Regions from separate parts of the Streptomyces vietnamensis genome, predicted to be linked through region 3. Evidence: riboswitches for the same ligand, from Rfam matches in the RefSeq annotation. Region 3 holds a riboswitch; each other region holds the start of a gene.

The links. Region 3 has a riboswitch for cyclic di-AMP ahead of SVTN_RS31655 (M23 family metallopeptidase). Riboswitches for the same ligand answer to the same signal wherever they lie in the genome.
Region 1: another riboswitch for cyclic di-AMP. It lies ahead of SVTN_RS38325 (transglycosylase SLT domain-containing protein); the one in region 3 lies ahead of SVTN_RS31655 (M23 family metallopeptidase).
Region 2: another riboswitch for cyclic di-AMP. It lies ahead of SVTN_RS28220 (M23 family metallopeptidase); the one in region 3 lies ahead of SVTN_RS31655 (M23 family metallopeptidase).

The regions. Positions count from the first base shown of each region.
Region 1 is NZ_CP010407.1:8,640,512-8,644,567, reverse strand. Features, by position in the region: gene SVTN_RS38335 (phosphocholine-specific phospholipase C) at 1-673, shown strand, start outside; gene SVTN_RS38330 (DUF6197 family protein) at 732-1,334, opposite strand; cyclic di-AMP (ydaO/yuaA leader) riboswitch at 1,718-1,876, shown strand; gene SVTN_RS38325 (transglycosylase SLT domain-containing protein) at 1,879-2,769, shown strand; gene SVTN_RS38320 (phosphoribosyltransferase family protein) at 2,753-4,056, opposite strand, start outside.
Region 2 is NZ_CP010407.1:6,279,805-6,283,860, reverse strand. Features, by position in the region: gene SVTN_RS28235 (bifunctional acetate--CoA ligase family protein/GNAT family N-acetyltransferase) at 1-12, opposite strand, end outside; gene SVTN_RS28230 (HPr family phosphocarrier protein) at 229-510, shown strand; gene SVTN_RS28225 (GntR family transcriptional regulator) at 643-1,326, opposite strand; gene SVTN_RS28220 (M23 family metallopeptidase) at 1,521-2,294, opposite strand; cyclic di-AMP (ydaO/yuaA leader) riboswitch at 2,308-2,472, opposite strand; gene SVTN_RS28215 (M16 family metallopeptidase) at 2,672-4,039, opposite strand.
Region 3 is NZ_CP010407.1:7,029,085-7,033,140, reverse strand. Features, by position in the region: gene SVTN_RS31660 (SGNH/GDSL hydrolase family protein) at 1-433, opposite strand, end outside; gene SVTN_RS31655 (M23 family metallopeptidase) at 597-1,541, opposite strand; cyclic di-AMP (ydaO/yuaA leader) riboswitch at 1,544-1,702, opposite strand; gene SVTN_RS31650 (tyrosine-protein phosphatase) at 2,076-2,897, shown strand; gene SVTN_RS44870 (DUF6126 family protein) at 2,901-3,056, opposite strand; gene SVTN_RS31645 (helix-turn-helix domain-containing protein) at 3,090-3,719, opposite strand; gene SVTN_RS31640 (aspartate aminotransferase family protein) at 3,806-4,056, opposite strand, start outside.

The sequences.
Region 1 (4,056 bases), 1.6 Mb from region 3:
CCCGCTGCCGAACCCGGCCCCCCAGAACAACGCGCTGCCCGCCCAGGAGCCCGGCACCCGCCCGGCGCGCGCCCTGCCCTACCAGGTCAACGGCAACCTCGACCGCTTCGAGTTCGGCGCCGCGGGCAAGATCCTGGCCTGGTTCTCGATGACCAACCAGGGCGCGGAGGCCAAGCGGTCGGCGCACTTCTCGATCCACCCGCACCAGTACCGGGACACGGCCGCCTGGCAGTACACCGTCGACCCCGGCACCACGGCCACGGACTACTTCAACATCGGCCTCGGCTCGGGGTCCGGGAAGTACGACATCTCGATGATGGGCCCCAACCGCTTCCTGCGCCGGTTCATCGGGGACGCCTCCAAGGCGGGCAAGGCCGTCGAGGTGGCGGCCCGGTTCGCGCCCGACGCGGGGACGGGCAAGACGGCCGTCTGGTTCAAGATGACCAACGCCTCGGCCGGTCCGGTCACCTTCACGATCCGCTCGAACGCCTACCGCTCGGACGGTCCGTGGACGTACACGGTGCCGGCGAACTCCAGCCGCGAGGACTTCTTCAACGCGGTGGCCTACAACGACGGCTGGTACGACTTCACGATCCTGGCCGACATCGACGGGACCTGGTCGCGCCGGTACACCGGCCACATCGAGACCGGAGCCCCGAGCGTCAGCGGCTGACCACTCCCCCGCGTGCCGGGCGGCGGCCTTCCGGTCGCCGCCCGGCACGCGCGCGGTGTCAGCGGCCGGCGTGCGCGGCGCGGCGGACCGTGGCATCGAGGAGGGCCACCGCGTCGGCGGCCGTACGGCCGGGCGCCCGGTTCCACGGCCCGATCAGCCCCTGCCACCCGCGCGACCGGAGCTCGGTCATGATCCAGGCGGCCGCCTCGTTCATGGTGTCCGCACCCCCGTAGCCGAGCCGGTGGGCGGCGAGGAGGGCGCCGCAGACGCAGCGGGCCCCGCGTGCGTCACGCAGCTTGTACGGGGCGTTCTGCCAGCCCCACTCCGTCAGCACCAGGCGCGCGTAGCCGAGGTGGACCGAGGGACGCAGCTCGGCCTGCCCGATGCGGCGCCAGGCATGCAGCCGGTCCGGCAGTACGGCTCCGAGCCGGCCGGGGAGCCGGCGCTCGGCGGGGAGCTCCGGCGGCAGGGCGGCGAGGGCGTCGGCCACGAGCCGGTCGACCGGGACGCTGAGCAGCTCCCGCCAGCCTTCCTCCGCCGGTGGCGGCTCCTCGGGTGCGGTCCAGTCCGTGACGATCCGCTGCCAGGTGGCGCTCTCGAAGAGGGCGGCCGCCTCGCGGTCGAGGGTGTCGGGGCTGAGCAGGGAGGGGGAGGGCGGCATGGAGTGACTCCTGGGTCGACTCCCTCCATCTTTCAGGATGAATGTCGGTTTTGCGACTTTTGACCCCACCGGGGAGCGCAGCCTCACCCGAACACCTCATCACAGGTATTTCCGCCCTATTTACCCAGCTCGGAATTACCCCTCATATTCGGACATTCCACTCCGGGTGACGCGACTCACTCACCTCACCCCGCCACTCGGCACCCCCTCCCCTCACCCCATACCGGGCAAGGGATTTCAACACTTCCGGGATGACATCGATCTTGAATTACCCGAATTCCGTGATCCATTCCCCCATATCCGGGATCCACCCATCTTGTTATCCATCGCATTACTGGCCTACGGTCACCTCCATTCGAGCGGAACGCCCAATCCTGCCGCCGCTCGGTAAACCTCCCTTTTCACCCGACGGCAGGAGCGGGGGACCCACGAATACGCCGGTCCGGAATCCGGAACGGCTCGGGGTGCAGCCGCGTGCGCGCGGCCGGACATCTCCCGTCCGAACCCGACAGCTCACCCCGCAGGCGCCGGAGAGGAAACCGTCATGCCTGCTCACGGTAAGCACCGCCGTCCCCGCCGCGGCCACGTCTCCCGCGGCCTCGCCCTGGTCGGCACGGGTGGCGCCGCACTGGCCCTGCCGCTGATCGCCCCGGCCGTCGCCGGCGCCGCGCCCGTGTCCGGCGCCCCGGAGATCGCGGCCCAGTCCCTCGCCGCTCCCGCCGCGCCGGTCGCGGCCAAGGCACCCGCCGCCCCGGCCGCCGCCCACACGTACACCGTCGTCAGCGGTGACTCGCTTTCCCTGATCGCCCACAAGAAGGGAATTCAGGGCGGCTGGAAGAGCCTTTACCGTGCCAACAAGAGCGTCGTGGGTGACAACCCGTCACTCATTCGCCCCGGTCTCGAACTGACGATTCGTCGGGATTCCGCGAAGGCCGTCCCCACGCAGGCGAAGACGGAGAAATCCGCCACGGCCGAGCGGGCGAGCCGCTCCGAGCGCCGGTCGGCCACCCCCGCCGTCGCCACCGGCACGGGCGCCTCCGCCGCCGCGGCCGCTCCGGCCGTCGCCGCCGTCCCCGCCGCCGTCAAGGCGGCCCCGGCCGCCGCCACGAACTACGCCGACAACCTCGACGGCTGGATCCGCGAGTCGCTGGCCATCATGGGCCAGCGGGGCATCCCCGGGTCCTACGACGGCATCTACCGCAACGTCATGCGCGAGTCCTCCGGCAACCCCCAGGCCATCAACCTCTGGGACTCCAACGCCGCCGCCGGCACCCCCTCGAAGGGCCTGCTCCAGGTCATCGAGCCGACCTTCCTCGCCTACCACGTGCCCGGCACGTCCATGGACCTGTTCGACCCGGTCGCCAACATCACCGCCGCCTGCAACTACGCGGCCGACCGCTACGGCTCCATCGACAACGTCAACTCGGCGTACTGACGCCCTGACGCCGGAAGTGCTCGGCGAACCAGGAGGTGGCGAGGTCCGCCACCTCCTCCAGGGCGCCCGGCTCCTCGAAGAGGTGGCCGGCGCCGCCCACGACGGAAAGCCGGTTCTCACAGCGCAGCATGGCCAGGGCCCGCCGGTTGAGGTCCAGGACCAGCGCGTCCGCGCCGCCCACCACCAGGAGCGTCGGGGCGCGCACCTGGGCCAGGCGCTCGGCCGCGAGGTCCGGCCGGCCGCCGCGCGAGACGACGGCGCTCACCGGGGACTCGGGATCGCCCGCCGCCCACAGCGCGGCGGCCGCGCCCGTGCTCGCGCCGAAGTACCCGAGCGGGAGGCCGGCGCTCTCGGGCCGCCCTGCCAGCCACTCCGTGGCCCCGGCGAGCCGCCCGGCGAGCAGCGGGGTGTCGAAGACATGGGCCCGGTCCGTCGCCTCCGCCTCGGTCAGCAGGTCGAAGAGCAGCGTCCCCAGGCCCGCCCGGTTGAGCACCGCGGCGACCGCCCGGTTCCGGGGGCTGTGCCGGCTGCTGCCGCTGCCGTGGGCGAAGAGGACGATGCCTCCCGCGTCCTCGGGCACCGCGAGTCGCCCACTGAGGGTGACGTCGGTGACCGGGATCCGTACGTCCGTGTCCTGCACGACGGGGGCACGCTGGGCCCTGTTCCGGTCCAGACAGGCGATGACCTCGGCGTCCGGGGTCTGCGAGAAGTCCCGGTAGAACTGCCCGATCGCGAAGAACAGCTCCGGCGCGTGCACGCTGACGGTCTCGTCGGCCTCGCCGCCGAGGCGGGCCGTCCAGCCCCGTGGTGCCACCGGGACCGCGAGGATGATCCGGGCGGCGCCCCGGGCCCGTACCACCCGGCAGGCCGCCAGTGCCGTGGCCCCCGTGGCCAGCCCGTCGTCGACCACGACGACCGTCCGCCCCTCGAGGGGCACGGAAGGCCGGCTGCCCCGGTAGCGGAGGGCCCGCTGCTCCAGCTCGGCGTGCTCACGCTCCTCCACGGCGGCGAGGTCACGCTCGCTCACGCGGGTCTCGCTGATCACCCGCTCGTTGAGCACCCGCACGCCGCCCTCTCCGAGCGCCCCCATCGCGAGCTCCGGCTGGTGGGGCACCCCCAGCTTCCGTACGAGGCAGATGTCGAGCGGTGCGTCGAGGGCGTCCGCGACCTCCGCGGCGACCGGCACGCCACCCCGTGGAAGCCCGAGGATCACGACGTCATGGCCCTTGAGGTGGTCGAGCCGGGCGGCGAGCTGCCGCCCCGCGTCACTGCGATCGCTGAAGAACA
Region 2 (4,056 bases), 750 kb from region 3:
CGCGCTCTGCATGGGGTCAGCCTACGACCGCGACACGACTGCGGCACCGGTCGCGGGGTGCCTGTGCGGGATGCGAGGTGTTGCAAGCTGGGAGGGCCGACGGACGGTCCGGTCCTGGTCGAAGGGTGGCCTTTTCCGCGCCTTCCCGGGCCGGAGGTCGGCGCGAGCACCGCGCAACCCGTGAGAGACTGGTCTAGACAACCCGCTTGAGAGTCGAAGGGCAACACCATGGCTGAGCGCCGCGTCAACGTCGGCTGGGCCGAGGGCCTGCACGCCCGCCCCGCGTCCATCTTCGTCCGTGCCGCCACGGCTTCCGGCGTGCCGGTGACGATCGCCAAGTCCGACGGCACCCCCGTGAACGCCGCCTCCATGCTCGCGGTGCTCGGCCTGGGCGCGCAGGGCGGCGAGGAGATCGTCCTCGCTTCGGAGGCCGACGGCGCCGAGGCCGCGCTCGACCGCCTGGCGAAGCTGGTCGCCGAGGGCCTGGACGAGCTCCCCGAGACCGTCTGACCCCGGCCCCTTCCTTCAAATGGCCGTGGCCGCCGGAATTCCGGCGGCCACGGCCATTTGCATGAACGGACCCATTTCCGGGCAGCACGAAAACCGCGACCGAATGCCTGTTCTTTGTATACGGTGGGCGCGTTAATTCCGGGCGCTCGTCGTGTTGACGGCATGTTGCGAAACCCTCACACGGCCTCGCTCCGGCCTTTTGAGCCGGTGCAGCGGCAGCGAGCGTTCCGCGTGCAGCGCGGTCAGCGACCTCGCCCGCTCGGCGTCGCCGCGCGCCACGGCGTCCACGATCGCGCCGTGCTCGGCCCAGGCCTCCACCGGCTGGGCGGGCTGCTCCACCACGTACGTCCAGGCGATCTTGTGCCGCAGTTGGGTGAGCAGCGCCGTCAGGGCCGGGCTCCCCGAGGCCTGCGCGAGCGTCTCGTGGAACCAGCCGCCGAGCGAGCTCAGGTCCTCGCCCTGACCGCGCCTGGCCCGCTCCTGCCCCAGCCTGACCAGGCCGCGCAGCACCTTGAGGTGCGCCTCGGTGCGCCGCTGCGCGGCCCGCGCGGCCCCCAGCGGTTCGAGCAGCGCCCGCATGTCGAGCAGGTCGGCCGCCTCCTGCTCGGTCGGCTCGGCGACATGGGCGCCCGCGTGGCGCCGGGTGACCACGAAGCCCTCGGACTCCAGGGTGCGCAGCGCCTCGCGGACCGGGACGCGGGAGACCCCGTACCGGCGGGCGAGTTGTTCCTCGGTCAGCCGGCTGCCCCGCTCGTACACGCCGGAGACGATGTCGTCCCGGATCGCCGTGCATACCGAGTGCGCGGGAATGCGCATGTCCGACCTCCGCCTTGGTCCGCGCGAGTCAATTCATCGGCGCCTGTTCTGCGCCCGATCTTCGACTCTATTGCAGCAGGCCGGAATTTCCGATGCCCCGGCGGAATCCATGGATATCTTTTGGTCAGCGAAAAGCCCCGGCTCAGTACGAGCCGGGGCTTTTGCGACGCGGTCCGGGGCCGGACCCAACGAGGTCAGACGACGTTGACGCCGCGGGCGCGGAGGTACGCGATCGGGTCGATGTCCGAGCCGTACTCGGGGCTGGTGCGCGCCTCGAAGTGGAGGTGGGGGCCGGTGGAGTTGCCGGTCGAGCCCGAGATGCCTATCTGCTGGCCCGGCTCGACGGTCTGGCCGACGTAGACCCCGATGGAGGAGAGGTGGCCGTACTGGGTGTACGTGCCGTCGTTCATCCGGATGACGATGTTGTTGCCGTACGCGCCGCCCCAGCCGGCCTCGACGACGGTGCCGGAGCCGACGGAGACGACCCGGGTGCCGTAGGCGGCGTGGAAGTCGATGCCGGAGTGGCTGCCGGAGGACCAGAGCGAGCCGCCGGTCTTGTAGCCGGTGGAGACGTACGAGCCGGCGACGGGGAGCTGGAAGGAGGCCAGGCGGCGGCGCTCGGCCTCGCGGGCGGCGCGCTCGCGCTCCAGCCGGACCTCCTTGGCGCGGGCCTCGGCCTTGCGCTTCGCCTCGGCCGCGGCCTTCGCCTTGGCGACGGCCTCGACGGCCTCCTGCTCCTGGGCGGCGGCCTGGGCGTTGATCCCGTCGACGAGGGATTCCTCGGCGATGACCTGGGTGAGGCCGGTGTCCTCGGCGGAGCGGTTGTCCGTGTCGGCGGCGAGCGCCGGGGAGGCGAGGGTTCCGATGACGCCGGTGGTGGCGAGCGTCGCGACGCCGGCGATGCCCACGCCGCGGCGCGCCATCCGGCTCGGAGCACGATGCTTCCCGGTGGCACGGGTGAACGCCATGTAGAGGCTGATCCTTTCCTTCCTTCTCGCCTACCGGGTTAGCTGACGGGTTCGGAGCAGGAAGGTCTCCTACGAGCCCCTCCGCACGAGACGAAGGCGCCCGATTCACCCCAGGGACTGCGTGTGGGTCCCCGGCTCCCCAGGCTCGCGCCTGACGGGGACTCGGCGATGACTGTCCGATGCCGCGGCTGCGGCACGTGCAACTGGCGAACAGCCGCACCGACGCTATGCGGATCGTCTTTCAATCACCAACCAGACACGCCTTTTGTAAGACATGCCACAGGGCAAACGATCACCTTGATCGCAATACGGACAAAGAGGAGGACCCCGACGAACTAGGCCGTCGGGGCCCTCCTGTTGTCGCCTCGGGGCCGGAATCAGCCCGTCACGACGGTCACTTCACCGATGCCGAGCGCGCGCACCGGCTCCGCGATCTGCGCCGCGTCGCCGACGAGGACGGTGACGAGCCGGTCCACCGGGAAGGCGCTGACCACGGCGGCCGTCGCCTCGACCGTGCCGGTCTCGGCCAGGCGCGCGTACAACTGGGCCTGGAAGTCGTCCGGGAGGTGCTGCTCCACCTGGTCGGCGAGCGTCCCGGCGACGGAGGCGGCCGTCTCGTACTTGAGGGGCGCCACGCCCACCAGGTTCTGCACGGCCGTCTCGCGCTCGGCGTCCGTGAGGCCCTCGGCGGCGAGGGTGCGCAGCACCTTCCACAGGTCCTCGAGGGCCGGGCCCGTGTTGGGGGTGTCGACGGATCCGCTGATGGCGAGCATCGCGGCGCCGTTCCCCTCGGCGTCCGAGCGGAGCACCTGGCCGAAGGCCCGCACGCCGTACGTGTAGCCCTTCTCCTCGCGCAGGACTCGGTCCAGACGCGAGGTCAGGGTGCCGCCGAGGCAGTACGTGCCGAGGACCTGGGCCGGCCAGACGCGGTCGTGCCGGTCGGGACCGATCCGGCCGATGAGCAGCTGCGTCTGCACGGCGCCGGGACGGTCCACGATGACGACCCGTCCGGTGTCGTCGGCGGTGATCGGCGGCATCGGGAGCGGCTCGGCCGGCTCGCCGGTCCAGGCGCCCAGCGTCTCGGCGAGGACCTTGTCGAGGTCGACGCCGGTCAGGTCGCCGACGACCACGGCTGTGGCCGTGCCGGGCCGGACGTACGCCTCGAAGAAGGCGCGCACGGCGGCGGCGTCGATCGCGGCGACGGTCTCCTCGGTGCCCTGGCGCGGCCGGGACATCCGGGACTCGGCCGGGAACAGCTCCTTGGAGAGCTGCTTGGCGGCGCGGCGGGCCGGGTTGGCCGTCTCGTGCGGGATCTCGTCGAGACGGTTGCGCACCAGGCGCTCGATCTCGGACTCGTCGAACGCCGGGGCGATCAGGGCCTCGGAGAGCAGGCCGAGCGCCTTGGGCAGCCGGGAGACCGGGACCTCGAGGGAGACCCGTACGCCCGGGTGGTCGGCGTGCGCGTCGAGCGTGGCGCCGCAGCGCTCCAGCTCGGCCGCGAACTCCTCGGCGCTGTGCTGGTCGGTGCCCTCGGAGAGCGCGCGGGCCATGATGGTGGCGACGCCGTCGAGACCGGCGGGCTCGGCGTCCAGCGGGGCCGGCAGGAAGATCTCCACGGCGACGACCTGCTGGCCGGGGCGGTGGCTGGTGAGCACGGTCAGACCGTTGTCCAGCTTTTCCCGGTCCGGGGCCGGGAAGGCCCACGGCTTCGCGGTGCCCGGCCGGGGCTGCGGGTGGAAGTCCATGCTCGTCAAAGACGCGG
Region 3 (4,056 bases):
TGCCGCGCAGGTGCTTGAGGAGCGTCACGTCGCGGGTGTCGAAGCCGGTGGTCACCATGACGGTGCCGACGGCGGAGGTGAGGTCGGCGACGGCGCGCTCGAAGCGCTCGGCCACGTCGTCCGGGTCCGTCCCGGGGCGGATGATGTCGTTGCCGCCCGCGCAGAAGGTCACCAGGTCGGGGGCGAGTTCCTTCGCCCGGGGGACCTGTTCCGCCACGATCTGGTCGAGGAGGCGCCCGCGTACGGCCAGGTTGGCGTAGCGGAAGTCGTCGTGCTCCGGCAGCTGGTCGGCGAGCAGGACCGCGAAGCGGTCCGCCCAGCCGACGTACGTCCCGTCGGGCCCGGGGTCTCCGACGCCCTCGGTGAAGCTGTCACCGATCGCCGTGTACGACCCGAATGCGTTCTTGTCTGTTGATCTCGAATCGTCTGCCACGGGAGCACATTTTTCCCCTTCGGGTGTGACCTACGCGACCGTAAGGAGGGGTTGACGCCTGGTGACATATGCCACCGATAAAGATTCCGCCAAGCCGGAATACGCCGGAAGTCCGGCACTCGCGTGCCGGACTTCCGGATGACGAAGGCGTACTGACGTGGCGTCAGATGCTCACGCCGTGCGACCGCAGCGCGGCCAGCGGGTCGATGTCGGAGCCGTACTCCGGCCCGGTGCGCATCTCGAAGTGCAGGTGCGGACCGGTGACGTTGCCGGTCGCGCCGGAGAGGCCGATCTGCTCGCCGCCGGTGACGGTCTGGCCGGCGGAGACGGAGATCGAGGACAGGTGGGCGTACTGCGAGAAGGTGCCGTCGGCGTGCTGGATGACGACCTGGTTGCCGTACGCGCCGCCGTCGCCGGCGGAGTAGACGGTGCCGGGGCCGACCGCGTGGACGGGGGTGCCGGTGGAGGCGATGAAGTCGACACCGGTGTGGTAGCCGGAGGACCACATGGAGCCGGCCTGGTGGTACGGGGTCGACATGCCGGCGCCGGCGATCGGGGCGACCCAGCCGGAGGAGGAGGTCGTACCGGCCGACGAGGAGGACGCCGAGGAGGAGGTGGTCGCGGCGGCCGGGGCCGGGGCCGGGGCCGAGGCGCGCTCGCTGCTGCGGGAGGCGCGGGGGGCCTCGTCGCCGTTCTTGCCGGAGTTCCACGTGCTCTTGTGCGCGGCCTTGGCGGTGCCCTTCGCGCCGAGGGTGAGCTTCATGCCGGGCATGATCAGCGAGGGGTTGTCGCCGATGACCTGGCGGTTGTCCTGGTAGAGCTTGTGCCAGCCGCCGGCGACGTGGTGCTCGGCGGCGATCTTCGACAGGTAGTCGCCGCGGACGACGGAGTACGTCTTCGGCGCGGCCTTCTGCTGGGCGGCGGGCGCGGCCTTCACCTGGGCGACGGCGTGGGCGGGAGCGGCGGCCGGGGCGGCCTGCTCGGCGGCGTGGGCGCCGGTGGCTCCGAGGAGCGGGAGGGCGACGACGGCGCCACCGGTACCGGCGGCGGCGAGGCCACGGGTCAGACGGTTGGACTTGGCACGGCGGTGCTTACCCTTTGCGGGCATGGCGAATTCCTCTCCGGCGCCTGCGAGGTGAGCTGTCGGGTTCGGACTGGAGATGTCCGGCCGCGTTCTCACGCGACTTAACCCCGAGCCGTCCTTCTTCGAAGGGATCGGCGTACTTACCTGGGTCCCCCGCTCCTGCCTCGTACGGGTGGGTTCGAATTCCGGTCGGTGGCAGGATTCGGCGGTCCGTCCGGATTGAGCGCGACGCTAGACGAGTGGGGTCGGCGCGAACAAGCCACGGTTTTCAAGTGATCTGGGATTCAGTGATATCCGGCCGGAATTCCGGTCACCCTCCGTGGATGACGGCCCCTCGATCTCCTTTTCCCGGGGGGTATTTGGAAAAGACGATCAGGCACGGTCCGTCACGGTTATGACGCTGCTCACGCGCCGATCCCCATCTCCCCTGCAACCGGGGCGGGTTATACGGAATCCCCCAATACGGACAGATCACCCATTCCCGTCCGAGGGGGTGCGTGCCCGGCCTCCCACCCGAGATGATTGCCCCAGGAACCGATCGACAGAACAGGAGCAGCCGTGACGCAGCAGCTGCCGCAGGTCCCGCCCGCCGAAGCCGCCGAGCCCGAGCTGACCGAGGTCCGCAACTTCCGGGACGTGGGCGGCCTGCCGACGACGGACGGGCGCGCCGTCCGCCCCGGCCGCCTCTTCCGCAGCGGCCATCTCGCCCACGCGACGGAGGACGACGCCGCCTTCCTCGCCTCGCTCGGCCTGCACACCGTCTTCGACTTCCGCAACGAGTCGGACCGGAGGATCGAGGGCCCGGACGTCGAGCTGCCCGGCGTACGGAACGTGAACATACCCCTCAACGACCCGGCCGACGGCAAGGAGTTCTGGAAGCTGGTGCGCGACGGCGAGATCGCGCAGCTGCGGGAGGTCCTCGGCGACGGCAAGGCGGCCGCCCGGATGTCCGACTCGTACCGGAAGAACGTGCTGGAGCGGACCGAGGAGCACGGCCGGCTCCTCCACTCCATGGCGGAGGAGAGCATCCCGGCCCTGCTGCACTGCGCGGCCGGCAAGGACCGGGCCGGGGTCGCCATCGCGATCACCCTGCTCGCGGTCGGGGTCGAGCGGGAGGCGATCGAGGCCGACTACGTGAAGTCGAACGCCCCGCACCGCCGCTACAAGGTGCGCCGCAGCTCCACCTCCCCGGACGCGATGTCGCCCGAGGTGATGGAGCTGCTCAGTCCGCTCTTCGACGCGCGGGTGGAGTACCTGCGGGCCGCGTTCGAGACGATCGAGACGACCTGGGGCTCGGTGGACGCCTACTTCACCGAGGGCCTGAAGCTGGCCCCGGAGACCCGCGAGCGGCTGCGGGAGCGGCTGGTCACCGACGCCTGAGGCCTACTGGTTCTGCCCGCCCAGCATGAAGAGCAGGTAGAGGAAGCCGGCGAAGAGGTGGCCGGCGATCAGATAGGCGAAGAGGCGGAGCACGAGCCCCTTGGGGAACTTGCCTTCACCGCGCTCTTCGCCGGTGACCGCTACGGACTTCTCGGACATGTCGGTCCTTTCCTGAAGAATCTTCATGGAACGTCAGCGCCGGTGCGGGGTCCCGTCACCGAGGCACAGCTCGGCGACGGGGCTCTGCATCAGGGTGTGGACGAAGAGCAGCTCGGCCCCGCCGGGCGTGGCGGCGCCGATCCGGTGCGGGGTCAGCGAGTCGAAGTGCGCGCTGTCCCCGGGATCGAGGACGTGGACGGCCTCGCCGAGCGCGAGCCGCACCCGGCCCTCCAGGACGTGGATCCACTCTTCGCCGGGGTGGACGCGCACGATGTCGGCCCGGGTGGCGTACGGCACGTGGACCCGCAGGCACTGGAGGGCGCGCCCGGCGCCGCCCGCCTGGCGGTAGATCCAGCCGTCGGCCTCGACGGGTTCGGAGCGGTCGGCCCGGACGACGGGGTCGCGCTCGGGCGGCGCCTCGCCGAGGAGCTCGGAGACCGTCGTACCGTAGATACGGGACAGGGCGAGCAGCATCGGCAGCGAGGGCTGCCGGTTCCCGGTCTCCAGGCGCGAGAGGTGGGCCGGCGAGAGGCCGGCCCGCTGGGCGGCGGCCTCCAGGGTGAGTCCCCGGCGGCGGCGCAGGGCCCGCAGCTGCGGGGCGACGTCGGGCAGGACGCCGGGGATGGCGGGGTCCGGGGAGGTGCCCCCGGGGACGTGGTCCATGCGTCCATTCCGCCAGGATCGTGCCTCTGAGGCAAGTTTCTTGCCTCAGAGGCAAACCCCCGTCGGGAATCCGTGTCGAAATCCGGTCAGCGCTGCGCGACCGCCTGCTTGACCAGCGTCTTTCCGAAGTCCCACATCAGTCCGCCGCCGCCGTGGGCGTCGTCCATGACCGCGGTGAAGGCGGTGACGAACCGGTCCACGTCCGCCTCGTCGATGATCAGCGGCGGGATCAGCTTGATCACCTCCAGGTGGTCCCCGGAGACCTGGGTGAGGATCCTGTGCCGCTGGAGCAGCGGAACCACGACCATCTGGGCGAAGAGGCCCTTGCGGGCCGCCT